DNA from 3 places in the Pseudoalteromonas sp. Angola-7 genome. Region 2 is predicted to be linked to each of the others. Evidence: predicted binding sites of a transcription regulator. Region 2 holds the regulator's gene; each other region holds the start of a gene.
The links. Region 2 encodes LexA, which represses DNA repair genes until DNA is damaged. Its sites were predicted from a motif close to TACTGTATNNNNATACAGTA; they were not measured.

Region 1 (10,482 bases), on a different contig from region 2:
ATGGCGATGTAATAATGACAGGAACGCCTGCAGGCGTAGGGGAAGTGCCTGCAAACAGCGTATTTACAGTAAGCTTGTATGCTAATTCGACCTGCTTGTTATCGCAGAGCTGGCAGGCGCAATAGGATTAAGTATTTGCTGTTGGTAATGCTTAGTAAACTGCGGAAAACTTTGCTCTAACCAAAAGCGCTGACTATTTATATAAGCAGGCGATTGCAATACCTGCTTATGTAGCGCTTTATTTATTTTATTAAGCGCCTTGGTAGCAAAATCATTCGGTGCCCTTACAGCACACCCTATAGCCCCTAAAACAAACTCTCTGGGGTCTTCTTCAATTGGCAAACTGACTATATTTTTAAATTTACTGTGATTGACAAAATAATCCCCCATAAACGGGTAGTCTATTGTGTAATCTAAAAAGCCGCGACTTAAGCGAGCAATAACAGCTTGGCTTTCATTTTCGCTGCTCCAGCTTAGCGATGCTTTATGATACACCGTGGTGTTTTCGATTATTTTATTAATTTTTGAAGTAAACTTGCGCGCCGCGGCTTGACCATATACATATTGCTCGTCTGACAATAAATGTATAAGTTTAATAGGGCTGCCATGCTTAGCGTGTATTTCTGGAGCAAGTTTTTGAGTGGTTAAAACCGAAAAAGGCGGGTAAACCGTGGTGGGGGTAGAAAACTGTAACACCCCATTGGCTGTTTTTTTATGAATAACACACGGAAAACATACATTATCGCCTTCATTTAAGTGCTTATTAATTCGCTCTTGCGGCACGATTAGTCGTGTATGTTTTACATCATCAATGCTGTTAATTAGTTGCTCGGTGAGGTTGTCGCAAATACCACCTTGCGGCGCATGCGAATCTTTATCCATATGAAACGGGGGCGTGTAACTTTGTAACCATACAATTTCTTTAATTGGATGAGTATTGTCAGCGTACCCGTAACGCATTAAAGCACCTAGTACACCAAAGAATAAAATTACATTTCTAAGCATAACTCACTAAAAACAATCATTTTAAGGTAACTTTAGTATAGTTTTACTTTGTATATGTTCAAATATAAGAGGGAAATAGGCAGTAAAAAAACTGCCTATTATTTTGGTTTAATATGGCTGCGGGTAATCTTTAAAAATAGTGCCAATTTCAGTTAGAGTGTTGTCGCTTAAAGTTATGCTAAAAGCGTCAATGTCTTCTTTTAATTGGGCCATGCTGGTCGCACCAATAATTGACGAGGTAACGCCATCGACTTGATTACACCAAGCAAGTGCCAATTGGGCTGGGGTTATACCGCTTGCATGTGCAAGCTCTACATAACGCTGCGTGGCTTTTTGCGCGTTAGGGGTATCTCTAAAAATGCCATTGCGCTGCATAAATGTCCAACGCGAGCCCGCTGGGCGCGCGCCGTTTAGGTATTTACCCGTTAGCAAGCCAGCAGCAAGCGGCGACCAAGGTAAATAAGCAATATCTTCATGGATACACTGCTCAATTAAGTAGGGCCAATCTTTAGCGTGCGCTAGGCTAAACTCGTTCTGAATAGACACCATACGCGGTAAGTTATGCGCTTTTGCTAAATTTAAAAATTGGCTAATGCCCCATGGGGTGTCATCTGAAAGGCCACAATATTTTATTTTTCCGGCTTTAACACACTCATCAAGGCCCTCTAAAATATCAAGCATACCCGCTTGTTGTTGCTCAGTATCTACGTCACTAAAAGTGAGTTTACCTGGCCACTGCCTGCCAAAGTGTGGGGTAGAGCGATTAGGCCAATGCAATTGGTATAAATCTATGTAGTCGGTTTGTAGGCGTTTAAGCGAGTTATCTACGGCCTCAATGACAGCGCTGCGTGTTATATCGCCGCCATCTCGTACCCACGACAAGCCATTGCCTGCAATTTTACTCGCCAATACAATATCACTGCGCTTTTGCGTATTGCGACTTAGCCAGTTACCTATAATTTGCTCTGTTTTACCGTAGGTCTCTGGTGAAGGAGGAACGGCATACATTTCGGCAGTATCTATAAAATTAACGCCTTGTGCCAAGGCATAAGCTATTTGCTCATCGGCGTCTTGTTGGGTATTTTGTTTACCCCAAGTCATGCTGCCTAAGCATACTCTAGAAACATCAACACCGCTGCTGCCTAACGGACTGTATTGCATTTAAAATCCTTAAATTATGTAAGATCTTGAGAGTGGATAATTAATACCAATTCGCAATAAACCTACTTAAGCGAATTGGTGTAGTGCCGATAGTAATAGCTCTGAAATCGCCGCTTTTTGTCCTGTTTTAAAGTCAAACATAACAACTTGAGAATAGCCTGTGGTAGTAATAGCTTGCTGAGCATGGCTAAACACAGAGTAATTCATCATAAAACGGTCGCTTTTTATATCTGAAATAGTAATACCTACGGTTAAGGTATCAGGGAAGGTCACTGGACGTTTATAGCGAATATTGTTTTCACTAATCACCGGGCCTATTCCACCTGGTTTTATCGTATCAAACTGATTTATTTTATTTAGAAAATCGATACGCGCAATTTCAAAATAACGCAAGTACACCACGTTGTTAACATGTTGTAGGGCGTCCATATCGGCCCATGCTACGGTGATATCGGTATGAATAGGGTGCTGATCTTTGAACCTTTGCATGTATGTGTACTCTTAGTTTTAAATGAATGAGGTTATCAATATGGTGTTTGTAGCTCAAGACAATAAATGCCATGTTTTTTTATAAGATGATTGTACCTATTTATTTTTAGGACTACAGTTAAATAACACAGACAACACACACACGAGAACACACATGCAAAATATAATTAATTGGGCTTTAGCCAGTTTAGTTTTTATAGCGTCTTTTGCTTGCTATGCAATGGGTAATGCCTCCGGCGGCATAATGCTTTTAGCTGCGGGGTTTTTATTGGAGTTTGTTTTTTGGCTACATTGCTTTAAAAAATCAAAGCGCTTTAAGCAGCCGTTTTAAAAAAGCGGTTTAAAGCTTGCACGGTTTAACGCGCTACACCTAGTCGCGCTTTAACTTTAGCAAGTTAAACAGGCTTTAATAGACTTGCTTAATGAAAGTGAATCCTTAATAATGGCTGTATAAATAAACAGTTGTTATGTGGTGATGAAAAAGTTTATTCATATCGACATGGACTGCTTTTATGCAGCGGTTGAAATGCGCGATAACCCCAAACTTGCCAGTGTGCCTTTAGCGATTGGTGGCAATAGCCGTCGTGGCGTGCTCTCTACAGCAAATTATATAGCGCGCGAATATGGTGTTCGCTCGGCTATGTCTAACTACCACGCTAAGCAATTATGCCCCGATTTAGTTATTGTGCCTGGGCGCATGGCGGTTTATAAAGAAATTTCTAACCAAATACGTGCTGTATTTAAACGCTATACCGACCAAATAGAGCCGCTGTCGCTTGATGAAGCTTACCTAGATGTAACCAACAGCACCGCATGCAAAGGCAGCGCAACGCTTATTGCTCAGCAAATTAGAGCAGATATTTATAACGATACCGGCCTTACTGCCTCTGCCGGAGTTGCCCCCATTAAGTTTATTGCCAAAATAGCCAGTGACGAAAATAAACCCAATGGCCAATTTGTGGTTTTACCGGATGAAGTTGATGCATTTTTAAATAATTTACCGCTGGGTAAAATCCCTGGTGTGGGCAAAGTAACCCTCGAAAAGCTTAATTTAAAGGGGTTATACACAGGTAAAGACGTTCGCGAGAAAGGCGTTAATTGGATGCAGCAGCATGTGGGGAATTTTGGTGTATCGCTTTATCAAAAATGTGCTGGCGAATATATTGGTAAAGTAACCACTGAGCGAGTGCGTAAATCCCTTAGTGTTGAACACACCTATGAATACAATAAAAATAGCTTACAAGAATGCTTAGATCAGTTACCTAAATTACTCGAAGAGCTAACAGCGCGCCTTAATAAGCAACAGCTGCAAAATCGTATTAATAAGCTAAGTGTAAAAGTGAAGTTTGCAAACTTTGTTGTTACCTCAGCTGATCAAGCTCATCATCAATTAAATACTGCTATTTTTACTGAATTACTCTCTAAGGCGTATCAACGCGGGATGCAGCAACCAGTGCGTTTATTAGGTATTGGAGTGGGTGTTAAAAATGAACCTAATTTAAATCTGCAACTGAGTATTCTTGATTAACTACACGCTTTTTTGCAATTTAGAGTGCTTTAGCACAGTAATTTAAACGTGGTATAAGCAGGGGCTGCCTTTACTAAAAACTATATAGTGGTTGTTAATTTCTTCTTAAAACATGGAGTCACTTTAGTTTGCTGTAAAACCAAGTTGCCAGATTAAAATGAGCTGATCGCAGTTGGCTGGTTTTGTGTTTTTATATCAACGATAATAGCCCCTTATGTTTTCTAACAGGAGTTTTACTTATGGCATATCCTCAAGCGATAGCTGCACAATCACTTAGTGCAAGCTTTGACTCATTTTCTCACGATGCACTTATTATAATTAGTGATGACTTTTCTCAATTAGCCAATAACTCATTAAGTGATGCTATCGAATCACACGCTAAAGTAGATTCTCGTATTGGTAAACAAGTTACGTTTTTAGTGGTTGATAATGTACGCGTTGTTTTAGCGCCTACGGGGCCGCTTAACCGCGATTACGATGATGTAAGACGCTACTTTGATGCCGTTAAACTAGCGATTAACGAAGCAAAAGCCGCGGGCAGTGTAAACCCTGCTATTTACTTACCTAAATTACATACAGATGCGCGTTACCAGCATGCATTAGAAGTGGCGTATTTAGGCGCGTGCCAAGCATTATGGCAGCCTCTTGAAGCGCGCGAATACCACGGCGAAAGCATTGAGCCTATTACGCAAATAGGTTTAATAGATGCAAATGAGCAAACGGTTAAAGCTGTAAATGCAATTGCAGCAGGGCAATATGCGGCACGTGATTTATGTGGTACTGAGCCTGAACGTATGGCGCCACCACGTTTTGCTGATTACTGTGTTGAGCTTTTTAAAGGCTCTAAAGTAGCGGTTGATGTGATTGACGATATTAACACGATAGATAAAAACTACCCTATGCTTAGCACTGTTGCGCGCGCATCTTATGCGGTTGAGCGCCATCATCCACGTGTTGTTAAGCTAGAATACGTGCCAGAAGGTGAAGTAACGCGCACGCTAATGTTTGTTGGTAAAGGCTTAGTATACGATACCGGCGGCGCCGATTTAAAAGTAGGCGGTTACATGGCGGGAATGAGCCGCGATAAAGGTGGGGCTGCATCCGTTGCGGGCTTTATGAAAGCCGTGGCAGATTACCAACCTAAAGGCGTTAAAGTTATTTCTTACTTAGCTGTGGTCCGTAATTCAATTGGCTCAGATTGTTTTGTACCAGATGAAATTATCACTAGCCGTGAAGGCGTACGTGTACGCATTGGTAACACCGATGCAGAAGGGCGTTTAGCTATGGGTGACCTACTTAGCGAAATGAAAGATGTCGCCAAAGGCGAAGTTAACCCAACATTGTTCACCGTAGCAACCCTTACAGGCCATGCGGCACGTGCTATGGGCCCTTACGGAGCGTATGTTGAAAACGGACCAGCGCGTAGCGCTAATACCTCTCGTCAAATAGCGGATTGTGGTGATTTATGGGCAGATGCAGCTGAGGTTTCTCGCTCTCGCCGTGAAGATTACGACTTTATCAAACCGCGTACTCTTGCTGATGATGTTTTATCAAGCAATAATGCGGCCTCTGCTGTTACAGCCCGTGGGCATCAATTCCCTATGGCGTTTTTAGCCGTTGTTGGTGGGCTTGATAAACACGGTAACGACTCTGAGCAGCCGCTTCCTTATGTACATATGGATATTGCTGGTAGTGGTGTCGAAGGCGGTGATTGGCAGCACGGCAAGCCAACCGCAGCATCAGTAACCAGCTTATTTGCACGCTACTGTATGTAATACCAATCCACAATAATACTTAATCATTTTTCGGGGCTAAACGTGTCGCTATCTGTGTTAAAAAATTCTCATTTAGAACAACTAAATAGCAAATTTTTTGCCTAGCCATCAACACGTTTTTCCATCCTAAAAATAGATCTCTTAATTATGCGAAATGGTATAAGCTAAAAACGCTTATGTAATAAAAAGCCCTGTTAATTCAGGGCTTTTGTTTTTTAATTATTTTAATTTAAAGCGATTAACCACGCTCGAAAGCCCTTGGCTACTTTGTTTAAGGTTATCGCTGGCATCGGTAAGTTGCTTTGTATTATTTAGTGATTGCTCGGTTGATTGAGATAGCTCGTTAATACGTAAATTAACCTCGTCAGCAGCTTGTGTTTGCTGCTCGGTGGCACGGGCTATTTGGCTGTTCATGTCGGTAATTATTGATACCAGCCTTTCTATTTCATTGAGCGATGTATCTGCAGATGAAACCTGCTCTACCGTCGTCACCGACAGTGCTTGGCTTGATTTTACCGCCTCTACTGCCGCTTTAGCGCCTTCTTGTAATTTAGTGATCATGGCTTGAATTTCATCTGTGCTTTGCCCAGTTCTGCTGGCTAATGTGCGCACTTCATCGGCAACAACTGCAAACCCTCTGCCGTGCTCTCCTGCACGAGCCGCCTCTATAGCAGCGTTGAGAGCAAGTAAGTTTGTTTGCTCCGATATACTTCTGATCACATCAAGCACAGAGCCTATATTGTTACTTTCGTTTGCTAAATCTTCAGTTACTTGGCTCACTGTTTCTATATTACTTGAAAGTGTTTCTATGGCGGTAATGGTATTCGCTACCACGTTTTTACCGGTTGAGGCATTGTGCGCTGCATCATTGGCTGCTTGTTCAGCGGCGTCGGCATTGCGACTCACATCATGAATTTGGTGCGTCATTTGCTCCATGGCGGCGGCTACTTGTGTGGAGCTGTCGTTTTGTAGCTCAATGAAGGAATGGCTTGTTCTACTTGACTCATCCACCGTGTGAGCGTGTCTGCTTACATCATCTGCACTGTGCGATACATGTACTAACGACTCGCGCATTTTTAAAACAAATAAATTAAAAGAGCGTGACAGCTCTGATATTTCATCATTGCCCGATTCGTTTAGCGTACGTGTTAAGTCACCTTCACCTTGCGATATGTTTTTCATCATGTCTGCGGCAAGACGAGTAGGCGTGAGTATACTTTTACCAATAAAGTAACTTAATAAAATGACAGCAATAATCATAACTAAGGCGCTAATTATGATGAGATTACGCTGCTCGCTAAATGCTTCATCTATTGAATCTAGGTATACGCCTGAGCCAATAATCCATTGCCACGGGCTAAAGCCTTTTACAAATGCGACCTTATCTACCGGCTGATCTTTTCCTGGTTTTGGCCATTTATAAGGAATAAAGCCTTCTTTTTGTTGTTTTACAATGTTCACCATTTCTACAAAAAGTGCTTTGCCATCGGGGTCTTTATTATTACTTAAGTCTTTACCGTTAAGCGCAGGCTTTATTGGATGCATTACCATTTGGGGCTGGTAGTTGTTTACCCAAAAGTAATTTGTTTTGTCATAGCGCAGCGCTTTTATAGCGGCCAGTGCTTGTGATTGAGCCTGCGCTTGTGTGAGTGTATTGTTTTGTTCAAGCTGGTGGTAATGCTCAATAATACTGTATGCCGTTTCTACTACATTTTGGGTTTTTAGATATTGCTCGTTTTTGAGTGAGCTATATTGATGAGTTAGGCTAGATATACTAAGTACTATTAGGCCAAATACAACAATGGCTATTAACAGTAAAAAACGCTGGAAAATACTGAAACTACGTAGGTTAAGCATTTATTTGTCCTCAATTAGTGTACGCCTTAGCGCATAGAATAAGCGTAGCTAAAAAAAGCGTTTAATCTAGGCTTACTAACTTATTAAGACAAAAAAAAGGCTGATTTTTCAATCAGCCTTTAGTCTATTTAGTCGTCATATGATTATTTAACATCAAAATGTCGATTAAAGAAGTTTGTGATGGTTTGGTGTAAATGTGTTTGCACCTGTTTACCGCGTAAGCTGTGTTTTGAGCCTGGGTAGGTCATCATTTCAAACTGTTTTTCGTTATCTTGTAGTTGTTTAAATAATTTAGTGGCGTGGGTAAATAACACGTTGTCATCGGCCATGCCATGGTAAATCATTAACGGGCCTTTTAAGCCATCAGCGTATGGGAATACGGCGCTGTCTTCGTAGCCTTTGGCATTGGTTTTTGGATGGCCAAGGTAGCGCTCAGTGTAATGGGTGTCGTAAAGTGCCCAGTCAGTAACTGGAGCACCTGATACACCGGCTTGAAAGTAATCGCCCGCTTTAAACATGGTCATTAGGGCCATGTATCCGCCATAACTGTGGCCATAAATACCAATGCGTTGTGGGTCTACGTAATCAAGCGTGCGTAAAAACTCAACGCCTTTAATTTGATCTGCTACTTCTACAACACCTAAGTGTTTGTAAATAGCGTCTTCAAACTTTTTACCACGGTTGTATGAGCCTCGGTTATCGAGCTGAAAAATAACATAGCCTTGTTGCGCCATGTATTGAAAGTACAAGTTTTTGCTGCGCCAGCTATTTGTTACGCGTTGAGCATGCGGGCCGCCGTATACATTAACAATTACTGGGTGCTTTTTACCGTCTGCAATATTACTTGGTTTAAACAAGCGGTAATGCATTACTTGACCATCTTCTGCTTTAATTGTGCCGTACTCTGGAGTTGCTAAATCACTTAAATAAGGTGTTAATGGGTGGCTATCATCAAGCTTATTTTGTTCAAGCCATGTGATAAATTCGCCATTTACTTTACGTAGTGCCGCCGAGTTAGGCTTGTTTACCGATGAGCTATTATCAATAAACGTTTTGCTGTCTTTAGCCATTACCACTTTGTGGTATTGGCCTTGTTCGGTGATGCGCTTAATATTGCCTTTTTTAAACAGTGGTGCGCTGTATAAATGGCTTTCAAGCGGGGTGTCTTTACGTCCTGCAAAGTACACTATGCCTTTTTTCTCATCCACGCCTTTTAAGCTATCAACAACCCAGTCTCCTGAAGTGATTTGTCGAATTAGCTGGCCATTAGTGCGGTACAAATAAAGGTGTTTAAAACCATCGCGCTCAGAAGCCCATACAAAATGCTTTTTGTCTTTTAAGAAATGCAGATCAAAGTTTAAATTGATCCACGTATCGCTGTTTTCTGTTAGCGCTACTTTTTGCGTTTTAGTATCGCTATTGTAAAAACGTAGTTCTAACTTATGTTGTGAGCGGTTTTGCCATTGATACGAAAGGGTAGTGCTGTCTTTTAGCCATTTAGCACGTGCAATGTAAATGTCTTTATCGTCGCCTAAATCAACCCAGTCAACGTTTTGATTATTTAAAGACACAACGCCCAGTTGTATTTCAACGTTGTCGGTGCCTGTAAATGGGTAACGTTGATTAAATAGCTTTACTTCGTCTGCATAAATTTCGTTACGGATAGCTTCTTTTACTGGGGTTTCATCTACGCGAGTGAATGCAATTTTAGATTCATCGCCAGCCCACCAGTAGCCAGTCATACGGCTCATTTCTTCTTGTGCTACAAATTCAGCCATGCCGTTTTTAATAACGCCGCCGCCATCTTTGCTCAGTTGTATTTCTTTACCTGAATCAAGTGCTAAAGCGTAAAGGTTTTGCTCGCGAATAAACGATACATAGTTACCTTTAGGAGAAAAACGGGCATCGGTTTCAAACGCTTCTGTATTGGTAAGTTTTTTACTTTTACCAGATGCAAGCTCGTAATAATACAGGTCACCATTGAGTGGGAATAACAGAGCTTTGCCGTCTTTAGACCATTTGTACTCTAAAATACCTTTACCAAAAATACGTTGGCGTTCGCGGCGTGCTTTTTCCTCATCAGAGAGGTTTTCTGGGCCTGAAAACAGCTTTGCAGAATCAACCAGTATTCTGTTGGTGTTATCTTTTAAGTTGTATTCCCATAAATCATAACGGTTGTAGTCATCGGTTTTACCTTGCAGGTAAGTTACGCGGCTACCGTCTGGTGAAAACTTAAGTTGTACGGGAGCTTTACCCGACAAGCTCGGATCATCAAAAATACGCTCTAGCGATAATGGTTTTGCTTGTACGCTTAGTGCGCCAACAGCTAGCGGTAGTGCGAGGGTTAAGTGTTTTATTTTTTTTAGCACAAGGTTGCCTTAGCTTATTATAAATATTGTATTAAATGGTAAAGCTAAGCGTGTGCAACTGCAAATAAATGCTATAAAGTGGCCATTATTAAAGACTAACTAGGATGTGACGATGACGAACCACACTTTTGAACTCGCCCCAGAGCTTAAGCGCGATTGTATAGAACTGGCAGATTGGCCTTTATGTAAGGTGCTATTACTTAACGACAGCCAATACCCTTGGTTTGTATTGGTGCCCAGAAAACCTAATTTAAAAGAGATCATTGATTTATCTGATGCCGATCAAATTGTATATTTA
Region 2 (10,482 bases):
AGCGGTACCATCCAGTTAGCAAGTCCCGTAAAGGCTGGCATTACAGCACCAAACACCATAATTAAACCGTGTACTGTGGTCATTTGGTTAAAAAAGTGTGGGTCTACCAATTGTAATCCTGGCTGAAATAACTCAGCCCGAATAACCATGGCCATTGCACCGCCAATTAAAAACATAGTCAGCGAAAAAATTAAGTACATGCTGCCAATATCTTTATGGTTTGTTGTGTATAACCAACGCTTAAAACCTTTGGCTGGGTGATGGCCGTGGTGAGCGTCATTGGCGTTAGGTTGTTCTACTATGCTACTCATTAGTTCGCCTCCGCATCAAGTGCTGCCTGAATTTCACTAGGTTGGATGACATCACCCGTTTCATTACCCCACGCATTACGTTTATAGGTAATTACCGCTGCAAGTTGTTTAATTGAGAGCTGCTTTGCAAATGCCTGCATTGCAGTTCCTGGGCGGCCATGAATCACTACATCAATGTGATCTTTTATATCACCCAAAACAATGGGGCTGCCTTTTAGCGCAGGAAATACGCCCGGTAACCCCATACCAGTAGGTTGATGACACGCAGCGCAACTTGCCATATACACTTGCTCACCTAGTGTCATTAGCTCTTCTTTAGGAATTGTTGTCTCAAGCAATGCGGCATCAGCAAGTGCGGCTTTTTGCTTAGCTTGCTTAGCATCTGCAAGCCATGCGTTAAAGTCCTCTTGCGATTTAGCTTCAACCACCACGGGCATAAAACCATGATCTTTACCGCACAGCTCTGCACACTGCCCTCGGTAAATACCTTCTTCGTTAATGTTGGTCCACGTTTCGTTGATAAACCCCGGATTGGCATCTTTTTTAACGGCAAAATCGGGGACCCACCAAGAGTGAATAACATCATCAGAGGTCATTAAAAAACGCACCTTTTGATTAATTGGCAGTACTAAAGGTTTATCAACCTCAAGTAAATAATTAGGGTTTTTATTAGCAAGGTTGGCTATTTCGTCTTGAGGGGTAGATAAAATAGAGTAAAACTCTACGTCTTCGCCCATATATTCATAATGCCACTTCCACTGTGACCCTGTAATTTTAATGGTTAAGTCAGCCTTACTGGCATCTTCCATCGCAATGAGGGTTTTAGTGGCAGGGATTGCCATGGCAATTAAAATAACAAACGGAATGGCAGTCCAAAGAATTTCTACTTTGGTACTTTCATGAAATTGGGCAGGAACTGCCCCTTTAGATTTACGGTGATGAATCAGTGCCCAAAACATTATTGCGAACACTATCACCCCAATCACACAACATATTAAAAATATGGTCATGTGTAGCTGATATACATTATTACTTATATCGGTTACGCCCTTGCGCATATTGTATTGGCTATTAGCCAGCACTTGCTGCGGGAACATAATCAACACAAGCCACAAGGTAGAGGTTAGTTTACCCATGTGACGGCTCCTTTGATGCTATTGCGAATGCAAAGCGAAGAGGCATACGGCTTAAACGCCAATTCGTTATTTTTATTTTTTAACCAATCTTATTTTTGATTGGTATCGCTAGGACAACAAAAGGTTTGTGTATATTGTGTGTTCTCATAACTAAAAAGCTGTGAGTTATTGTTAGTCCAGCACATTAATGATTAGCTAAAAAACGTACAACAAGCAAGTTTTAGTATAAAAAACAATCAAGTGATATTTTAAAATTGACTAAATGACGGCGTATTAAATTGTTATTTAACAGCCAAGATACGAGCAAAATTAAGGGATGTAACACGCTTAGGAAGATAAAAGTATGAGTGAAAAAAAGTTTACAGCCTAAATAATTTTAGGGCGTTTTGAGATGGCGGAAGGTTTGTTTTTAAAACAAAAATGCACACTAAAAAGTGCGCATTTATAAATATTAATTAAAAATCGTTAAAAATTACATCCAGTCGGCATTTCTTATTACGCCAACAGCTAACCCTTCAATATTAAACGATTCGTTTTCAAGGTCTACCTCTATAGGCGTAAACTCTTCGTTTTCGGCGTGCAATAATACTTTTCGGCCTGCTTTTTCTAGGCGTTTTACGGTTACGTCTTCATCTACTCGTGCAACCACAACTTGGCCGTTTTCTGCTGTTTGAGTACGATGTACCGCAAGTAAGTCGCCATCCATAATACCTATATCTTTCATACTCATGCCGTTAACACGCAGTAAAAAGTCGGCGGCTGGTTTAAACATAAGTGGGTCTATTTTACAGTGACTCTCAACATGTTCTTGCGCCAAAATAGGCGAACCCGCTGCAACTCTACCTATTAATGGTAGACCTAGTTGCTCAGGCTCCTCTTCTTCAACCAATTGAATACCACGGCTTGCGCCTGGTTTCATTTTAATAACACCTTTTTTGGCAAGCGCTTTTAAGTGCTCTTCTGCGGCATTGGCACTTTTAAAACCAAGTGTTTGCGCAATTTCGGCACGTGTAGGAGGCATACCAGTGTCTTTAATAAAAACTTTTATTAGTTCGAGTATTTGAGCTTGGCGTTTAGTTAATGGTCGCATACAACTGGTTTTCCATACAGTACATTTAACTGTGAGTATATACAGTTAAATAAAAATCGCAAATTTAAATTGTGCTTTAAAATAGCTAAATACACCGCACCTGGATAAATTTTAGGTAATTACAGACGTTCAGTATTTAAAATGCTATAAATTTGCTTTCAATATAAAGGAGTAATTATGAGTATTTGGCATCAACCCATCACATTAGAGCTTTGCAAACAGTTAGATGAGGGAATAAACGGCCAAGGCACGCTGATGAAAACCATGGGCATAGAAATAACCGAAATAGGAGATGATTACCTAGTGGCTACCATGCCTGCTATTCCTGAGCATCATAATCCTATTGGTATGGTACATGGTGGCGCAAATGTGGTACTTGCCGAAACCGTAGCAAGCTACGCCGCTAACTTTGTAGTGGACTTTACAAAATTTTATTGTGTTGGACAGGAAATTAGCGCCAGCCACTTAAAGGCCTCTCGAAATGGCACTTTAACCGCCGTTACTCGTGCATTTCATATTGGTAAGCGCAGTTCTGTATGGGAAATAAAAATAACCAATAGCCGCGGCGAGCTTTGCTGCGTATCAAAAATGACCGCAGCGGTTGTCGAGCGCAAATAATTAACTATGGCTACTTTTCGATAGGGTAAATCGTTATTTCCATACCAGCGCCAATGGCAGATATACGTAGCAGTGTATCTGCATGTAGAGCTTGGTTAAAACACTTAGGTGACGTGCCCGACTCAAAGCCTATATCAAACGTTCTGCGCGAACAGCTTAGCCACTGCTTAAGCGCATTACGTGAACACGACTCTATTAATTCACATAAGTGGTTGATTGCTTTGTCTGGCGTGGTTATATCACCTGAGGCTTCAATACGCGCCAATTGACGATATTCGTCTTTGTCATAATGCAAAACCATCGCGTTTTTCTTTAAGTCTGCCACTAGGGCGCTAATATCTTGTTTAGACTCAAGCTCTAGATCTACATTTAAAAATTGAATTTCCGACATTGTCTGCTTTTTACCCTCTTATAGTTTCATCGCAAACTTTAACGCAGTTTTACTTTTATACCAAATCAACTAAGCGCTAAACATGGCTTTATTCATAGAAAATACCTGTTTAAACGCCATTGGCACCTAATTTGCCTTATAAAACGGGTTAGGCTAATTACGCTTAATTTTACCGTTTATGTATAAAAGTTATACACACTCTGTGTAATTAAACGCTTCAGGAGGACAATTATGGTAGATCATGGCCCGCAAATTAAAAACGACGATCAGTACGATGCGCTTCGAGATGAAGGCATGAGCAAACAAAAAGCCGCGCGCATTGCTAATAGCAATACTCATAAAACCGCTGTCAAAGGCGGCAAAGCCTCAAAGTATGAGCAGCGCACTAAAAAGCAGCTGTACAATAAAGCTAAAGAGCTCGGCATTAGTGGCCGCTCTAAAATGAGCAAACAAGGGCTAATAAATGCCTTACGTGAGCATTAAACACAGCCTCACTGATTTTTTAACGCTCCTTTTTATTATTTTTATAAAGTTAGAGTAAGCTTATGAATAACTGCGACAAAATGCCGCAGTAAAAGCATGGGCTGCTGTAATACACTAACGCAAAAAATAATAAGAAGCACAAAATGAGAAAACAACTATTTAAGCGCGCTCGAAAACTACATAAGTGGCTAGGCTATTTACTTGCCTTACAAATTTTAGCTTGGCTTTTAGGCGGCTTAGTAATGAGCGCGATACCACTTGAATACGTACACGGTAAGCACCTTGCTAAGCGCATACTTACAAACCCATTTACTCAAGCAGATTACCCCACATCACTCGATAATATTACTGCGCAAGTGCCTAACCCCACGCAAATAGTGTTTGAGCACTTTTTAACGACCCCGCTTATTACTGTTATTAATACTGACGAGCAGCAAAGCTTTAATGGTTTAACGGGGCGCCCTTTTCAGCCACCCACTAAAATACAAATTACCGCTAATGCACAAGCGCATTTACTCATCGACGCTAAGCCAATTAGCACAACGCTTTTAAAACAAGGCACTCGAGAGGTGGGATATAAAACAAATGTGTGGCAAGTACAATTTAACGACACCTTTAATACCACGCTGTATTTAAATGCAATTAACGGCAAAGTTATCACCGTTCGCAGCACACTATGGCGCATATTCGACTTTTTTTGGATGCTACACATAATGGATTACGATGAGCGAGAAGATTTTAACAACCCGCTTCTCATCAGTTTTGCAGCCACCAGCGTACTTTTTTGTTTATGCGGTATTATTTTATTAATACAAAACGTTAGGCTAAAAAAACTTACACGTGTTGGTCAATCAAAATAGGGTTGCCGTCTGGGTCGGTAATAATAAAACTTTTATCACCCACAGGCTCAACCTGGATATGAGCGCTTTGAAAATATTCGCTAAGCGCATCAACATCCTTAAACTCTGTAACGGTTTGTGCGTTTTGATCCCAGCCAGGATTGAAGGTCAGCATGTTTTTATCAAACATACCCGAGAACAAACCAATTAAATGCTCACCGTTTTTCATCACTAGCCAGCTTTGCTCTATCTTACCTGCAAACTCGCTAAAGCCCAGCTTTTCGTAAAACGCTTTTGAGGCTCTAATATCTTTAACCGTTAAACTTATTGAAAAAGCACCTAGCATAGTCATCTCCTCGCTATTTTTTATATCAGTATAGAGTGTACTAAACATTGCGGATTAAAATTTGCTCAGGCTTTATCTTTTAGCAGCAAAACTTTAGACTAGCGCCTCCTGTAGTTCACGTATGTGATGGATATGCTTAAATTTATTTTGGCCTTTGTGGCTTGTTGTATTTGTTTTTCTGCATCGAGTGAAGAATTTACCCGTTTTTCAACGGCTAAAAGGCACTTAATTAAAACCCTACCCGAAAACGCCAAAAGCCTTTACTGCGGCTGCGACATTAAAAAGCAAGGTAAAAAGCTAATCCCCGACCCTAGCAACTGTGGTTATATTCCGCGTAATACGTTAACTTCCTCTGGCAAGGTTAATGTACGTGCACTGCGTATAGAGTGGGAGCATATAGTGCCGGCGTGGGAATTTGGTCACCAGTTACAATGCTGGCAAAACGGTGGTCGTAAAAACTGTCGCAAGGTTAGTGCTAAATTTAGAAAAATGGAAGCCGATATAAACAATTTAGCCCCTGCTATTGGCGAAATTAACGCAGATCGCTCTAACTATCGCTTTGGTATGCTTAGCGAAAACGCTACCCAATATGGCCGCTGCCAAGTAAAGGTTAACTTTAAACAACGCGTTGTAGAGCCTCCTTTTTATGCCCGTAAGCGCATTGCCGACACCTACGCTTATATGCAAAAAACATACGGCTTAAAAATATCAGCTAAACAGCAAAAGCTATTTAATGCCTGGCAAAAACAAGCATTTGCAGATAAAAACAGCGCAAGTAAGCTGTAGCACACCTAAGTGTATACACTCATTTACATAATTTAGGGGCTAATACGTTGAATAAATGAACGGGTGTTGTAGTATTTCAAACAACTTATTTACAAAAAGTAGTTTTGTATGTTTAAAAATAATAAAGCAACACTCGCTATTATTGCTGCACTTTCAAGCCTAACGCTTGTGGGCTGTGGCGGTGGTAGCAGCATGAATGAAACGCCCGACCCAGTCGTCACACCTCCTGCAAGCACAGCCCCAACATGGACGGCAGGTGTGTTTGAGCCATCGGATGAGTTAAAAAACTTTTGCGAAAACCCACGCACAGGTAACGATCCGTTTAATAATAATGAGCCCTACCCTGACCAAGCGGGTTCGGCCCTTTACGAAAAGCTTTGGCTTCGCTCGTGGAGCGACGAAACCTACCTTTGGTATGATGAAATAGCTGATAACGACCCTGAAAACTTTGCTACAGTGGCCGATTATTTTGCCCAACTAAAAACCGAAGAACTAACCGACTCTGGTGCTAAAAAAGATAATTTTCATTTTTCAGAGCCTTCTGAGGACTACTTTCAAGAAGCGCAATCAGGTGTAACCTCAGGCTATGGTATAAATTGGGCATTTATTGGCGACCCAGCTGATAGAATTTTACGTGTTGCCTACCTAGAAGACGCCTCACCAGCAAGCCAAATTGGTTTTCAACGTGGCGATACTGTACTTGAAGTTGATGGCGTAAGCATTAATACCAGCACGCAAGCAGGCGTAGATACCTTAAACGAAGGCTTATTTAGCCCCACTAATGGCGACTCGCACACCATCGTGGTGCGCAGTAACGATGGCGCTGAAAAAACCTTTAACGTAACTGCCGGCAACATAGAGCAAACACCGGTTCAAAACGTAAAAACCATTACCACTGCAAATGGCACTAGCGTAGGGTACATGCAGTTTAATAGCCATATAGGTATTGCCCAAGAAGGCTTAATTGCTGCAGTTAATAAATTTAAAACCGATAACGTAGAAGAGCTTGTTATCGACTTTAGATATAACGGAGGCGGTTTATTAGCGCTTTCTTCGCAGCTGGCTTACATGGTGGCGGGCAGCGCCAACATTCAAAACCGTATTTATTACCAAACTCAGCAAAACGATAAACAACCGGTAGAGTCGCCTTTTCCGTTTATAGATGAAGAAATTGATTACTCAACTTTTTTTAGCACTGGCGAAAGCCTCCCCGATTTAAACCTATCTAAGGTGTATGTGCTTAGTACATCGGGTACGTGTTCAGCCTCAGAAGCCTTTATTAATGGCTTAAAAGGCATTGACGCCGAGGTAGTGCTCATTGGCGACACAACCTGCGGTAAACCATACGGTTTTACCCCAACACATAACTGTGGCACCACCTATTACACCATTCAATTTAGCGGTATTAACAGTAAAGGGTTTGGTGAATATGCAGCAGGCTTTACGCCAACGCCTACACCACAGTTTGATGCTGATGTAAAAGGCTGTGTAGTCAGTGACGACTTTGATAATCAACTAGGCGATCCAAACGAAGGGATACTCTTTACTGCGCTTTATCATATTGATAATAACGGCACGTGCCCTGTTAGCACCGCCTCTGCAAGTATTAAAACGCAAGTACAAAGCGCTGCTGGCGATAGCAAGCAGCTATTACCTTTAAACGCACCTAATAACGTTAACCGTGGCAATATGGATTTAACCTGGCCTACGTTAAATAAGGATAAGTAATGGCTAAACTACTGGCAATATTAACCTTATTATTTATTGGAGGCTGTAACAGTATGAGTAATGCCACTGCTAAGCCTGCACTACTAACCGAGGTAAACCCAGGCGTTATAGCCACGCTCCAGCAAGCGATTATAAAAGCAAAGGGCGGCACACTAGTTACGCTGGCCGACACCGTTTTTACTAAACGCAGCGAGTTATTACTAAGCCATGGAAATAGTAAAGACTCAAATGGTATGCCCATAATGGGCGCGCATAATATCAAGCCAGAAAAGTTTGTTTTACAAATAATCGGCAAGCAGTGCGTGCTTTATTATCCTAAAAAAGATATGTCTATTGAGCTTAAAAACGTAAGCTGTAAAGCACAATAAAATACTATTAAAAAGGCACACAGCATTTATGCTGTGTGCCTTTATCATTTTTCTCTTGGTTTATAAGTCTTGATGCGGACCAAACACTTCGTAATGAATATGCTCGTTTTTAACGCCTAGTGCCAGTAACTGGCTTTTCACAAACGCCATAAACCCAGCGGGGCCGCATAAGTAAAAATCGCCATTTGTAAGAGGTAACTGTGTTTTTATGGCAGCTAAGTCCATTAACCCTGTAAAATCAGCCCTATCACTACTTTGATTAAACCACGTAATAGTTTGCAAGCTGTTATAAGCCGCACTTAATTCATTTAAATAGTGTGCAAATGAGTGCTGCTGCGTATTTTCGCACGCATGTAAATACATAATATTTTGCTTAGGGTTATCGCTTAATAGCGTTTCGAGCATCGCAAGCATTGGGGTTTGCCCTACACCTGCTGAAATAAGTACCGCTGGTTTTTTACTATTTCGTAAAAAGAAATCTCCTGCAGGCGGGTACAGTTCAACTACGTCGCCTTGAGCTAGTGAGTGTAAATAATTAGACACCATGCCAGGCTTTGGCTGTAGCTCTTTTTTAACGCTAATACGGTAGTTTTTACCATTGGCTTTTTGTGAAATAGAATACTGGCGAATCTCTTCATATTCAGCGCCCGCTGGTTTAACTTTAACCCCTAAATATTGGCCAGGTTTATGGGTAATAACCGCTTTGCCATCTATAGGCGTAAGTGTAAAACTTGTTACGAGTGCTGATTCAACCTGTTTGTTGGTTATTTCAAATTGGCGCGTGCCCGCCCAACCACCGTGTTTATTTTTACTGTGCTCATATAAAGCCGCTTCTTCGGTAATACAAATATCAGCAAGCAGTGTGTAAGCTTCACGCCAAGCGTATTCTACATCCGGCGTAAACTGCTCTGGTATTAGCTCTTTTAAGGTGCCAATTAAGTGAGCACCAACAATGGGGTAGTGCTCTGGTAAAATATTTAAACTGGTGTGCTTATGGTTAATGCGCGCTAATGCCTCTTTTAACACCGCTAAGTTATCAATATTTTGGGCGTATGCCGCTAAGGCGTTAAACAAAGCAAATTGCTGGCGCCCGGTGTTTTGGTTAGCCATATTAAAAATATTTTTAAGCTCTGGGTTATGGCTAAATAGTCGCTTATAAAAATGATCGGTCACAACCGTGCCGGCTTGCGCTAATAACGGAACAGTGCTTTTAACAATCTCAATGGTTTTATCAGATAACATAATGTAGTCCTGTAGGTAAACTAACCACGGCGCCCATCAACACGACGGCGCGTTAATATAGGTGTGCAGTAAATTAAAAATAACAAAAAAGCCACTAACCACAGCAAGGCACTGAGCTGCCAAGTAAAGTGTGGCCCAATAATTAAGGGGAGTATGGAGCGAGTAATAGCTGCCACCAGCACAAGCGCAAAAGCAACAGATATATATTTAGGTATATTAAGCCTACGCCCTGTATGCCCTAGTGATACACGGGTCATCATGGCTAAAATCATCATCCCTATTGTGCCAATAGTGATAAGGTGGAGCGCATCTTTAAAATGTATTTCGCTAATGTAAAAGCTCAGTGCAATCATCATTAAGCCAACACCTAAAGCAAAATAAGAAAAATGCAAAGACCATAATAAAGGCACTTTTAGCACGTTTGCATGCCACCAAAGTTTTGCTCGAATTAAGTGAAGCACAGCCACTATTGCAACAATGAATGCAGGGCTAATTGAGCTTAAAAATAATTTACTGATAAAAAATAAAGTAATTGCCAATATTGATAAATATAGCAGCGCTTTATCAATTTTAGGAGTGCGTACTTGCTCGCTAAGCGCTAAACCTTTAGCTGTAAAAAAAGGAATAACCCGCCCTGCTACAATGCCGACCAGTAAGCTGACAACCAATACCGCAGTGTCAACTACAGCTAATGCAAGCTGCATGTTGTTATTTAAAACAAGTAGTAAATAAAGAGTATTAAGGGCGCACAACACGCTTAAAATAACTAAAAACGGGTAATTATTTTTACTGCGTGCTGTTATTAGCATATTAGCCAGTGCCGTAATTGCCCCTAGCCACCATGCTAGCTGTAGCACAGTAACAAGCCATAAATTAGCATTAGCAAAATCAGCCAGCTTTATAAAAAACGCTAAACGAGCACTTATCCATACAAAAGTAAGCAGCATAAGTGCTTTGCCACTTATACTTTCAACGCCCGTCCAAGTTTGTGCCGCCGTAAGTAAAAAACCGACTGCTACCACTCCTGCAAAGCCAAATAGCATTTCGTGCGCGTGCCAAAGTGTGGCTGGCATGGTTAAGTGCCAACTAGCATAGCCCGTTAAAATAAGTAGCCAATACCCTATCGATAAAAATGCCAGCAAAC
Region 3 (10,482 bases), on a different contig from region 2:
CCGACCTTTACGGGTATGCATCGGGTGTACACAACCCTCGTGGTCGTTACTTCTACACTAAAGTAACCTTCTCGTTTTAATTTAATATAGCCCATTATTAAATGGGCTATGCTAAAAACAAAAAAACCGCCATATGGCGGTTTTTTTATTAAAGCGTAGGGGCTAAATTATAGCTCGCCTTCGTTTTCAGATAGGAACTTAGCAACACCTTCAGGGCTTGCGTCCATACCTTTTTTACCTTCTTCCCAACCTGCAGGACATACTTCGCCGTTTTCGCTGTGAAATGCTAGCGCGTCAACCATGCGGATCATTTCGTCGATGTTACGACCAAGTGGTAAGTCGTTCACTACTTGGTGACGTACGTTACCTTCTTCATCGATTAGGAAAGAGCCACGAAATGCAACGCCCGCTTCAGGGTGCTCAACGTCGTATGCTTTACAAATTTCGTGCTTAACATCTGCAACTAGTGCGTATTGAACTTTACCAATACCGCCGTCTGCTACAGCAGTGTTACGCCATGCGTTGTGTGAGAATTGTGAATCGATAGAAACACCAATTACTTCTACGCCACGCTTTTGGAATTCTTCGTAACGCTTATCAAATGCGATAAGTTCTGAAGGACATACAAACGTGAAATCTAGTGGGTAAAAGAAGATTACTGCTTTTTTACCTTTAATTGTTTCATGAAGGTTATAGCTATCTACAATTTCACCATTACCTAGTACAGCTGCAGCGGTAAAGTCTGGTGCCTGGCGGCCTACTAATACACCCATTTTATTCTCCAAATATTTTGAGTTTGTTGTCGATTGCATACGCAATGCTGATACTTATATGGGCGCTAAAAATAAAAAAACAATAGCACCAACACATAATTACGTGGCATTTTAAATTTAATAAGGAAAAAAGAACAATCGTATTTAGCGATGTGCACAATCGAAAATACCGAACAGATATTAAAACTTTATTACGCCTATAAAAAAACCTGCATTTGCAGGTTTTAAAAATGGGTTAATCCATGATATCGGAAGGCATATCGCCTTTAATATTTTGCCAGATTTCACCGGTTTGATGGCCAAACTTACGCATCATTGAAATCGCGCCATCATGCTCACGGTTTTCAGCCAATACTGTTAGATCTTTATAAAATTGACGTGCTAACTGGCGAGTGCCTGCGTCTGAGAAATAATGACAACCAATTTTAAAGTAAAACCCTCTAAAACCGTTAAGTATAAGTACGTATATGCGGTTATTACCAGCGACAGCTAATTCGTGGTGTACTTTGTAATCGTAATCTGCAAAAGCTTGCGCAGTGTCTTCAAGTTCATCGCTTTTTGATAAAATTTCAATAACACGCTCAGGGTTAAGCTTTATCGCTGCACGGGTATAAATAGCACTAATATTAGTACGTGCAGATAATAACTGATCGGTAAGCTCTGGCATTTTGTCTTCATCTAAGCGCGCCAGCGTTTCGAGTATGTTTAAACCCGATGTTTCCCAAAAGTTATTCACTCTGGTTGGCTTGCCGTGCTGAATAGTTAGCCAGCCATCGCGTGCTAAACGTTGCAGTACTTCACGTAAGGTTGTTCTGGTTACACCAATTAACTCAGAAAGCTCACGCTCTGCAGGTAGAATTGAACCTGGAGGGAAATCGCCGTTCCAGATAGATTCAACTATATACTCTTCAGCAAATCCTGCTGGGCTTTTAGCTTTAAAAATTCTCATTCAATTCCCACTCGAATTAATCACAACTCATCGTTTTATACGAATAACTGACAGATTGTACCAGATGAAATATAACTAACAAGTAAACTCGTTGATATAAGTGCCAACCAACCGCTGAAAATTTCGCAATAGTAAATAATAAAATTCAACATGCTTAAATTAGGTCTAATTTGCTAAATAAATTAACCCTATTCATAGTAGGTACATTAATACCATTGCTGTTTTTGCTTCACCATTGCATTACTACAATAATTCCCGTGTGCGGCAACAAGCACATTCAAAAGTCGCATACAGCAGAGCCTGTTAACTACAACGTTTAAACAAGCCTTTTTAGCGAACCAATCTTATATTACATGTTCACTTAGCAAATTAAGCTTAACCTTTCCCTAAATAGGATTGGCCATAACCGCTTATTAATTTCATCTTAAAAAAAGCCACTTCGGTAGCTTTTTTACCCTTTTTGTTGCTCGTTACTTTATCCTAGTACATAATTCAACGTCTTATTTCAATGCGGATTTTTTATGAACTGGCTAGCACAACTCCCTACTCAACGTACTCCATGGCTACTATTTACAGGCATTGTATTTTTCTTAGAAGTCACCGCACTGTTTTTTCAATACCAGATGGGCCTTGCTCCATGCATTATGTGTATTTACCAGCGAACTGCGGTATTAGGCTTATTAGGGGCAGGCATTATTGGCGCAACTAAACCACAAAGTAAATTAGTACGCGCTATCGCTTATTTAGTGTGGGGTGTATCAAGTGTGTGGGGTTACTTTATTGCACGTGAGCACATTGAAATGCAAACAACCACCGATCCCTTTGCATTTAGCTGTGAGTTTGAGCCAAACTTTCCTTCATTTATGCCATTGCATGAATGGATCCCAAGCTTTTTTCAAGCCACAGGGGATTGCGGTAATATCGATTGGCAATTTGCGGGATTAAGTATGCCAGCATGGATGGAAATACTATTTGCGTTATTTACTATTACGCTTTTTGTAATTGTTACCACTCGCTTACTTACTAAAAAGACTATTTAATATGTTTACGTTTTTTACCAGTCAGCTGCCTGAACTAAAGCACCTTAAAGTGAGGCAGCGACAAGCCGTTGTTGCTATTGCGCTAAGTATGCTACCTGCTACCGATAGAGTGTTATTAAGAATAGTAAAGCTGATATTGCTCAGCCCATTGTTTTTATTATTTACTGTTTTTAAAGGATGGGAACTCATTCCCTTTTTAATTTTAGGTGGCCTGTGTTACCCGCTTTTAACAACCCCGATTGAAATAAACTTCGCTAAAAAATATTTAGCCAAAGCACTTGAGCAGTATTCACAGGGCGCTTAGCGCCCTGCCTATTATAAAGACACTTTTCCTTCTAGTTTAGCTACAAGCTTTTTACCTATTCCTTTTACGTTAGTTAAGTCGCTCAGCTGGGAAAATTCACCATTTTCAACCCTGTAATCAACAATAGCCTGCGCTTTTTTCTTACCAATACCAGGCAACTTGGCCAGCATTTCTGAATCGGCACTATTAATATTAATAACCGGCGCTTGCGGCATTTCAACCATAGGCTTATCTTCAACAGGGTTAGCGTGGGTAAACGCGCTAAAGCTTAAAAAGCTAATAATAAGTAGCGTTAATAGATTTTTCATTTGTTATTCCTTATTTTTGTTTATACCAAAGCGTTATAGTTAAACTGCTAATTTGGCTTTAAACATGTGCTTAATTTTTATTTGAGGAAATAATGTTAAATAAGGAGCAACGCGCATCACTTATATTATTTCCAGTGCATAATCACCTAAATCCGAAAACCTAAAATGCAGCTGGTACAACAAGTGATTGCTTAACTAAAGTAAAGTTACGCTTTTTTGTCAAATTGATGACAAGCTAAAAATGCACCGAATACTTGCAATTTTACACACAAACATTTACTGTATATAAAAACAGTGACCTACGGGTCAGTAACCACATTACCACGCAATCAAGCAGGAGAGATCATGGCTGTTGTTGTTAAATATGTTGTAGAACGAAACGGAGTTGAGCGAATGACGTTTACTACTAAAAAAGAAGCGGATGCCTATGACAAAATGCTCGATATAGCAGAATCGCTTGAAGTAATGCTGGAAAAAGTAGATGTGCCACTGAGCGAGCAACAGGTTGAATCGCTTGCGCTTGAAATTGCAAAGAGTAAAGATGACTTTATGGCGGTGTTAAAAGGCGCAAAAGAGCCCACAACAAAAGGTACAGCTAAAGCTAAAAAAGCCGACAACGTAGCATCAATAAAAGATAACGACGAGCAACAAGCTAGCTAATTTGCGACTATTTTAAATAAAGGGCTGCTACTAAATAGCAGCCCTTTTTTATTAATTTTTGAACAGTTACAAATTTTTTCTGGCTTTTTAGACTGAAATTGATACATTAATCCGGTTAATAGCGAGTGTTTATGTGCCATGTCAGTATTTATTAAGTCTTTTTACCAAAAATTTTTCCCAGCCCGTCAGTTGCTTATTCGTCAAAATGGCGAAGTTAAGCATGTTGTTTTGGCGCCTTGGTTTCAGCTTTTTACAGTACTGCTTATTTTAGGCACTATTACTTGGGTCGGTATTTCTAGTTTTCGTGTTTATAGCCAAACAAATAAAATTACCGACATAGAACAAAGCCAAATTGACAAACAACAAGTGTGGCAAAAGCAGGTCCAAGAACAAAAAGCACTGCACGCTAAGCAATTAGAACAACTTGCAGTACTAGAGCAAAAGCAGGCACTTTTGCAAGGTATGATTGAATCCCTCCCCGCATCTATTAGTAAAGAGACAATAAAACTAGAAGAACAACTTGAATCGCCTGTTAATCAAGACAAAGGCGAGTTTCATGAACCACTTGTAGATGAAGAGCCGAAAAACAAACATGCCAGCCTTCTAACGCCAATCACTTTTGCCGCACGTTATGAGCGCTTAAATAAATACTACGAGCATAATTTTGCGCTTATTGATGCGCAAATTAATAAACGCCATGATGCAATTTTAGCGATGTTAAAAGGCGCAGGCTTAGAATCAGCCCTTGAACAACATTTAGCACTGGGCGCACAAACCAGTGCGCAAGGTGGACCGTTAGATGTATTTGACGAAACTAAAATACCAGGGCAGTTTTTAGCCATTGTTGATAAGCTATTATTACTTAACAACCTTGAAAACTTTTTAACAGAGCTGCCTAACTCACTGCCCTTGCCTGCGGCTAAATACTATATTTCGAGCAACTTTGGGTTACGTAAAGATCCGATGAACAACCGCCGCGCTTTTCACAAAGGTGTTGATTTAGCCGGCTGGCATAAAACCGAAATTTTTGCCCCTGCTGATGCACGTGTATTGCGCGCTGGTAAAAATGGCGGCTATGGTAACTTTATCGAGCTAGAGCACAAAAATGGCTTGGTCACCCGTTTTGGCCACTTAAATAAAATTAAAGTGAAAAAAGGCCAAACAATTGCTAAAAATGAGGTAATTGGATTAATGGGCAGTACTGGCAGAAGTACCAGCACCCACTTACACTATGAAGTGTTACTCGATGGCAAACATGTCAATCCTCTAAAAATAACAAAGGCGCTTTCTCGTGTTCGGTAAAAAAAAGCAACCAAGTAGTCAAACTACGTTAAAAAGAGTAAATCATACCCCTTCTATTATTTCTGAAGATGTGCGCTTAACTGGCACACTTACCAGCCAAGGCGAAGTTCAGCTAGATGGCCGAATTGATGGCGATATAAAGGCAGAGCACTTGGTAATTGGCTCTACCGGCATTGTTGAAGGTGTGGTTGAAGCTAAAAGTGTCATTGTAAAAGGCAAAATTATTGGCTCACTAAACGCAAGTGAAGTGAATATTCAAAGCAGCGCTCACGTACATGGCGATGTTTTTCACGATACACTAAGTATTGATGCTGGAGCCATTATTGAAGGCAGCTTAAAACAGCGCTTTGAAAAAGAAGAACCGGAACTTATTAGCGAAGATTTAAAGCCGGCTAAAGAAGTAAAAACTTTGCTTGATGATGCTGATAGCGACTTGTCGTTTGTTAATAAGCAAGCCGCTGATAAAGCCAAATCTAATTAAGCGCTCATTACTTTTTCTCGGTTATGTACATCGTAATATCTGCAGTGAACACCAGTTCATTGCGGGTATTGTAAAGCTTAACTGGCACTACTAAATCTTCTTTATCTACCCATTGGCGAGGCAAGTCGATTTCTGCAATAGCAGTTACATCGGTATCAACCTTTGCTAAATAGTGTACCGTCATTCCTTTTGGGATCCAGCGATGCGTTTTATAAGGCACGGTGGCATCTACCATTACACCTGCACACAGCTCAGCTAAGTTACATTGTGCAATAGCATGAATAGTCCCAATATGGTTATGCACACTACGGCGGTTTTTTACGACAGCGCTACAGTGTCCTTCTCTTAAATCGAGCACGTAAGGTTTCATTGAGCCAAAATACGGGGCTTTTATGCATACCGCTTTGCTAAACAACCAATTGCCAAAAGGTAAGCGTTTAAATTTAAGCCAGGTTTTTAAAAGGGCTGATTTATTACTCATTGTTATTTCCCATTTTGTGTTTATAAATTCAAATTAACACATCAGACCAGTTAAAAAAAGCGCAATTCACTGTGCTGTTAATCCTAATGTCATGAAATATTTATCACAATAAAGCGAGGCTCACTCATAAGCCCTTTCTTTTTTATAAGCGGGCACCTAAAATAGCCAGCAAAAGGAGACCTAATGCAAACACAGCCCGCTAAACCTAACTTAATTTTATTACTCATCTTAGCGTTACTCGTAATATTTTGCCCTATGGCAATTGATATTTATCTTCCCGCTTTTCCAACTATTGCCACGCAATTTAACGTAACCGAACAACAGGTTCAGCAAACGGTGGCTATTTTTATGCTTACTGTGGGTTTAGGGCAATTAATTGCAGGGCCGCTTGCTGATAAGTTTGGCCGAAAGCCGGTAGCGGTTGTAGGTGTTAGCTTATATGCAGGCTCTGCCTTACTTGCCTACATGGCACCCTCTTTTGCTGTATTAATGTTTGCACGCGCTCTGCAAGGGTTAGGTGCATGTGCTACGTTTGTGGTTGCTTTTGCCATTGTACGTGATAAATACGGCAGCGAACGCAGCGGGCAAATGATTACCTATTTAAATGGAATTGTGTGTTTTATTCCTGCGCTTGCGCCTATTTTAGGTGCTTGGCTTACCGTGCAATTTGGCTGGCGCATGAACTTTATGTTTTTAACTTTGTTTGCGTTAGCGGGCCTAGTTATTACGCTCACCTTATTTAGAGAAACCCGCCCTGCTGATAGTCACTACCAAGGACATATATTGGACTTACGCCGGTTTGTGCCAATATTAAAGACACCGATATTTTTATTTAATAGCTTACTGTGTATGGTCGCCATGTCGGCGATTCTTGTGTATGTCACCTTGGCACCTGGGTGGATCATTACGCACTTAGGGGGCACCGTAGCCGACTTTACTTTTTGGTTTACGCTCAATGCCGTATTAAGTATTGTAGCCAGCTTTATTACGCCCATTTATATTAAACGTAATAGCCAAAAAGCCCTGCGCGTTGGGGTTACAGTATTGGTAGCCTCTGGCATATTAATGATTGCACTTAGCCATATAGAATCGGCCATTGCGCTTATGCTACCTATTTTAATTGCAGCACTTGGTTTTGCCCTGAGCTTAGGCTCTGCGGCTGGTATGGCGTTATCGCGCTTTCCTAAACAAGCCGGTACAGCCTCTGCCTTAATTGGTGCTATGCAAATGAGTGGCGCTAGTGTGCTTGTGTTTTTAACGCAATACTTAGGCCTTAGCACACCTTGGTTAATTGCTTTTCATTTATTGTTACTGGCGCCACTTTGGTTAATTTTAATGAGTAAAAAAGCCCATACATTGCACCCGGTTAATACATGATCAACCCTGATTTTTTAGCATCATTTTTACTGGCGAGCTTTTTAATGGCGGTGGCCCCTGGGCCATCAAACGCATTTTTAATGGCGCAAACATTTGCCAATGGCAGAGCGGCAGGTATGCAAAGCGCATTTGGCTTTGCTTTAGGTGGAGTAATACACACATTTTTTGCCGTTATTGGATTAAGCGCAGTGTTAAAAGCCTCGCCCACCGCTTATAGCGCAGTCCAGTACTTAGGCGCGGCGTATTTGTGCTATTTAGGGTTTGTGATGATTAAAAGCACTTTTTCGCAGCAAAATACCGTGGATTGCGCTAGTGATGATAAGCCCCATGTAAGCACCAGTAAAAAGCCAAATGTCATGTTTCAAGCCATGATGACCGAGGTATTAAACCCTAAAGTCGCGTTGTTTTTTATTGCTTTTATACCGCAGTTTGTAGACCCAAGCTTATCATCAGCAACGTTTCAATTAGCATTTTTTGGTCTGCTCTACCCTATTTTTGCTTTCCCAATTGACTGTACGTATATTTATTTTGGCGACAAAATAGCGCAATTTTTCAAAAAACACCCACATAGCCAACTTTGGATAGACCGAGTGACCGGCATGGTATTTATTGCACTGGCCATTAATTTATTATACTAATTACACTAAATTGGTATTACTTAACCAAAGCCTTGGTTACTCAACAAAATAAGATGCAGCATGGAACAAAAAAAACAATCGCTACCCGCTAATAAAAATATTGCCTTAGTTGCGCATGATGGTAAAAAAGCCGCGCTTAAATTATGGTGCGAAAAACACAAAGAGGCCTTAAGCAGACACACCTTATACGGTACTGGCACCACAGGCCATTTAATCGAAAAAACCACCGGGCTAGAGGTTATTCAGCTATTAAGTGGTCCTATGGGGGGCGATCAACAGCTAGGAGCTAAAATTGCCGAGCACGAAATTCATGTATTGGTGTTTTTTTGGGATCCGTTGGCATCACAACCACACGACCCTGATGTTAAAGCATTACTGCGTTTAGCTGCTGTTTGGAATATTCCTGTGGCCTGTAATGAAGTCAGCGCCGACATGTTATTAAGCTCGCCCTTAATGGACACTGAGCTTGAACGTACTTTGCCAGATTACGAAAAATACCTCGCAACCCGACAAATCAGTCTTTAAAGCCTTTTAAGCTACTTATAAAGCATGCTGGCCCATTTTGTTAGGCCAGCCGTTACACTACCAAAGTGATCGCCATTCAGCATTTTAATATCACCTAAATGCTCACTTAACGCCGCTTTAATAAGTGGTGACTGTGCACTTCCCCCTGTTAAATAAATAACATCTGGGGTGGTTCCTGCATCGGTAATTGCTTGTTTGGCTAACGTTACTATTTGGCTAATGCAACTTTCTACTGCAACCGCCAAATCGCTAACAGATAGGTTTTTACTAAGGGCATTATCTAAAAAGCGAAGATCGCAATCAAAAGCATCTGCCGATGAAAGCGCTATTTTAGCCGCCTCACCTTGCTGTACTAACTGATGGCCCTGTTTATTTTGCTGTAAATGAATTAAGCGTTTGAAAAGCGCAGGTGCACTGACATCGCGTAATTGGGCAGTGAGTTCTCGATAGTGGCTTTCACTATAAAACTGACTTTGTAAATTTACATCATTAATTTTACAGGCTTGCCAAAAAGGTTGGTTTGGTAAAGGTAGGCCGGATTTAAAGGTACTGCCTAAACCAAGCAATGGCATTAAACCATGAAAACTAAGCGCTATATCTAAGTCATTCCCGCCAACTCGCTTACCGCTGTGGGCTAAGAAGTCACTATCGCGCTCACTGTTACCTCTAAAGCTTGGCCCCATTTGTACAAACGAGCAATCGCTGGTACCACCGCCAATATCAATAACCAGCACTTTTTGGTCTTCCACTAAACTACTTTCGTAATCAATCCCTGCTGCAAGCGGTTCGTATAAAAACTCAACGTCTTTAAAGCCCGCACGCTTAGCTGCGCGCTCTAAAATACCTACAGCTTGCTGATTTGACTGCTCACCGCCAACAGCCTGAAAGTTAACTGGACGACCAATAACCGTTTGCGTAAGTGGGGTTTTAAGTGAAAGCTCTGCGCGTTGCTTTATTTTTAAAATCATTGCGGTAGCAATATCTTCAAAAAAATTAATTTGCCCTTGCTTTAAGCCTGTGGCACCAAAAAACGATTTAGGTGATTTTACAAAGTAGCCTTCTTCAGGAAACTGCACATATTCACTAATAGCTTCACGGCCAATAAAAAGCGTTTCATCTGTAGGTTGTAAATCAAGATCTGACTTAATACGTGGGAGTGTATTTAATAAAGCTTGGCGCTGCGTTAAAAAGTCATGCTCGTGGGCAGTGCCTTTTACATGCTTTGCCACAAAGTCGACAACTAATGCGCTATGGTGTGTATAAAGAGTAGAAGGTAAATAATGTTTTCCTTGCTCAAGTGGCACTAACTGCACTTCCTCTTGCTCCATAACACCCATGGCACAATTAGAACTACCGTAATCAAAACCTACAAACATACTTCACCATACATTAGAAAAAGGCCGCGCAATTTAGCATACTTTGCCAAAATTATAAACGCTAATGACCCTCCCTCACCCTTAAAAAGCTCGCAAAACGAGGTAAGCCATGCTTTGTTAACCCATGGTACCGATACGTTACCGTGCTGCCTATAGCCGGCGGTGTTTGGCGCTGTTTGTTACTAAAGCCCGTGCCTATTTTAAATATTTGCCCATGAGGTGTTTTTACTTTTAATGCACCTAACATACCGGTGTATTTTCCTTTACC

Region 1: dinB (DNA polymerase IV) is a predicted target of LexA. The motif match lies at 3,100-3,119, and genes of this name have one in related genera.
Region 3: PSH50_RS04005 (YebG family protein) is a predicted target of LexA. The motif match lies at 3,652-3,671, and genes of this name have one in related genera.

The regions. Positions count from the first base shown of each region.
Region 1 covers NZ_JAQREL010000019.1:35,275-45,756, reverse strand. Annotated here, with positions in the region: gene PSH50_RS19220 (fumarylacetoacetate hydrolase family protein) at 1-125, shown strand, start outside; gene PSH50_RS19215 (ABC transporter substrate-binding protein) at 82-960, opposite strand; gene PSH50_RS19210 (aldo/keto reductase) at 1,114-2,166, opposite strand; gene PSH50_RS19205 (thioesterase family protein) at 2,233-2,655, opposite strand; gene dinB (DNA polymerase IV) at 3,131-4,183, shown strand; gene PSH50_RS19195 (leucyl aminopeptidase family protein) at 4,423-5,958, shown strand; gene PSH50_RS19190 (methyl-accepting chemotaxis protein) at 6,178-7,815, opposite strand; gene PSH50_RS19185 (S9 family peptidase) at 7,959-10,184, opposite strand; gene PSH50_RS19180 (HIT domain-containing protein) at 10,297-10,482, shown strand, end outside.
Region 2 covers NZ_JAQREL010000017.1:26,940-37,421, reverse strand. Annotated here, with positions in the region: gene ctaD (cytochrome c oxidase subunit I) at 1-311, opposite strand, end outside; gene coxB (cytochrome c oxidase subunit II) at 311-1,447, opposite strand; gene lexA (transcriptional repressor LexA) at 1,920-2,537, opposite strand; gene PSH50_RS18160 (PaaI family thioesterase) at 2,715-3,155, shown strand; gene PSH50_RS18155 (hypothetical protein) at 3,166-3,546, opposite strand; gene PSH50_RS18150 (Rho termination factor N-terminal domain-containing protein) at 3,775-4,029, shown strand; gene PSH50_RS18145 (hypothetical protein) at 4,173-4,889, shown strand; gene PSH50_RS18140 (VOC family protein) at 4,864-5,214, opposite strand; gene PSH50_RS18135 (endonuclease) at 5,341-6,000, shown strand; gene PSH50_RS18130 (S41 family peptidase) at 6,109-7,728, shown strand; gene PSH50_RS18125 (hypothetical protein) at 7,728-8,096, shown strand; gene hmpA (NO-inducible flavohemoprotein) at 8,157-9,338, opposite strand; gene PSH50_RS18115 (NnrS family protein) at 9,359-10,482, opposite strand, start outside.
Region 3 covers NZ_JAQREL010000002.1:303,761-314,242, forward strand. Annotated here, with positions in the region: gene PSH50_RS03975 (TonB-dependent receptor) at 1-80, shown strand, start outside; gene PSH50_RS03980 (peroxiredoxin) at 168-773, opposite strand; gene fadR (fatty acid metabolism transcriptional regulator FadR) at 1,009-1,722, opposite strand; gene dsbB (disulfide bond formation protein DsbB) at 2,244-2,762, shown strand; gene PSH50_RS03995 (DUF6170 family protein) at 2,764-3,066, shown strand; gene PSH50_RS04000 (ComEA family DNA-binding protein) at 3,078-3,374, opposite strand; gene PSH50_RS04005 (YebG family protein) at 3,720-4,034, shown strand; gene PSH50_RS04010 (M23 family metallopeptidase) at 4,173-5,336, shown strand; gene PSH50_RS04015 (polymer-forming cytoskeletal protein) at 5,326-5,817, shown strand; gene PSH50_RS04020 (hotdog fold domain-containing protein) at 5,825-6,298, opposite strand; gene PSH50_RS04025 (multidrug effflux MFS transporter) at 6,482-7,675, shown strand; gene PSH50_RS04030 (LysE family translocator) at 7,672-8,313, shown strand; gene PSH50_RS04035 (methylglyoxal synthase) at 8,374-8,838, shown strand; gene yegD (molecular chaperone) at 8,850-10,214, opposite strand; gene PSH50_RS04045 (DNA ligase) at 10,276-10,482, opposite strand, start outside.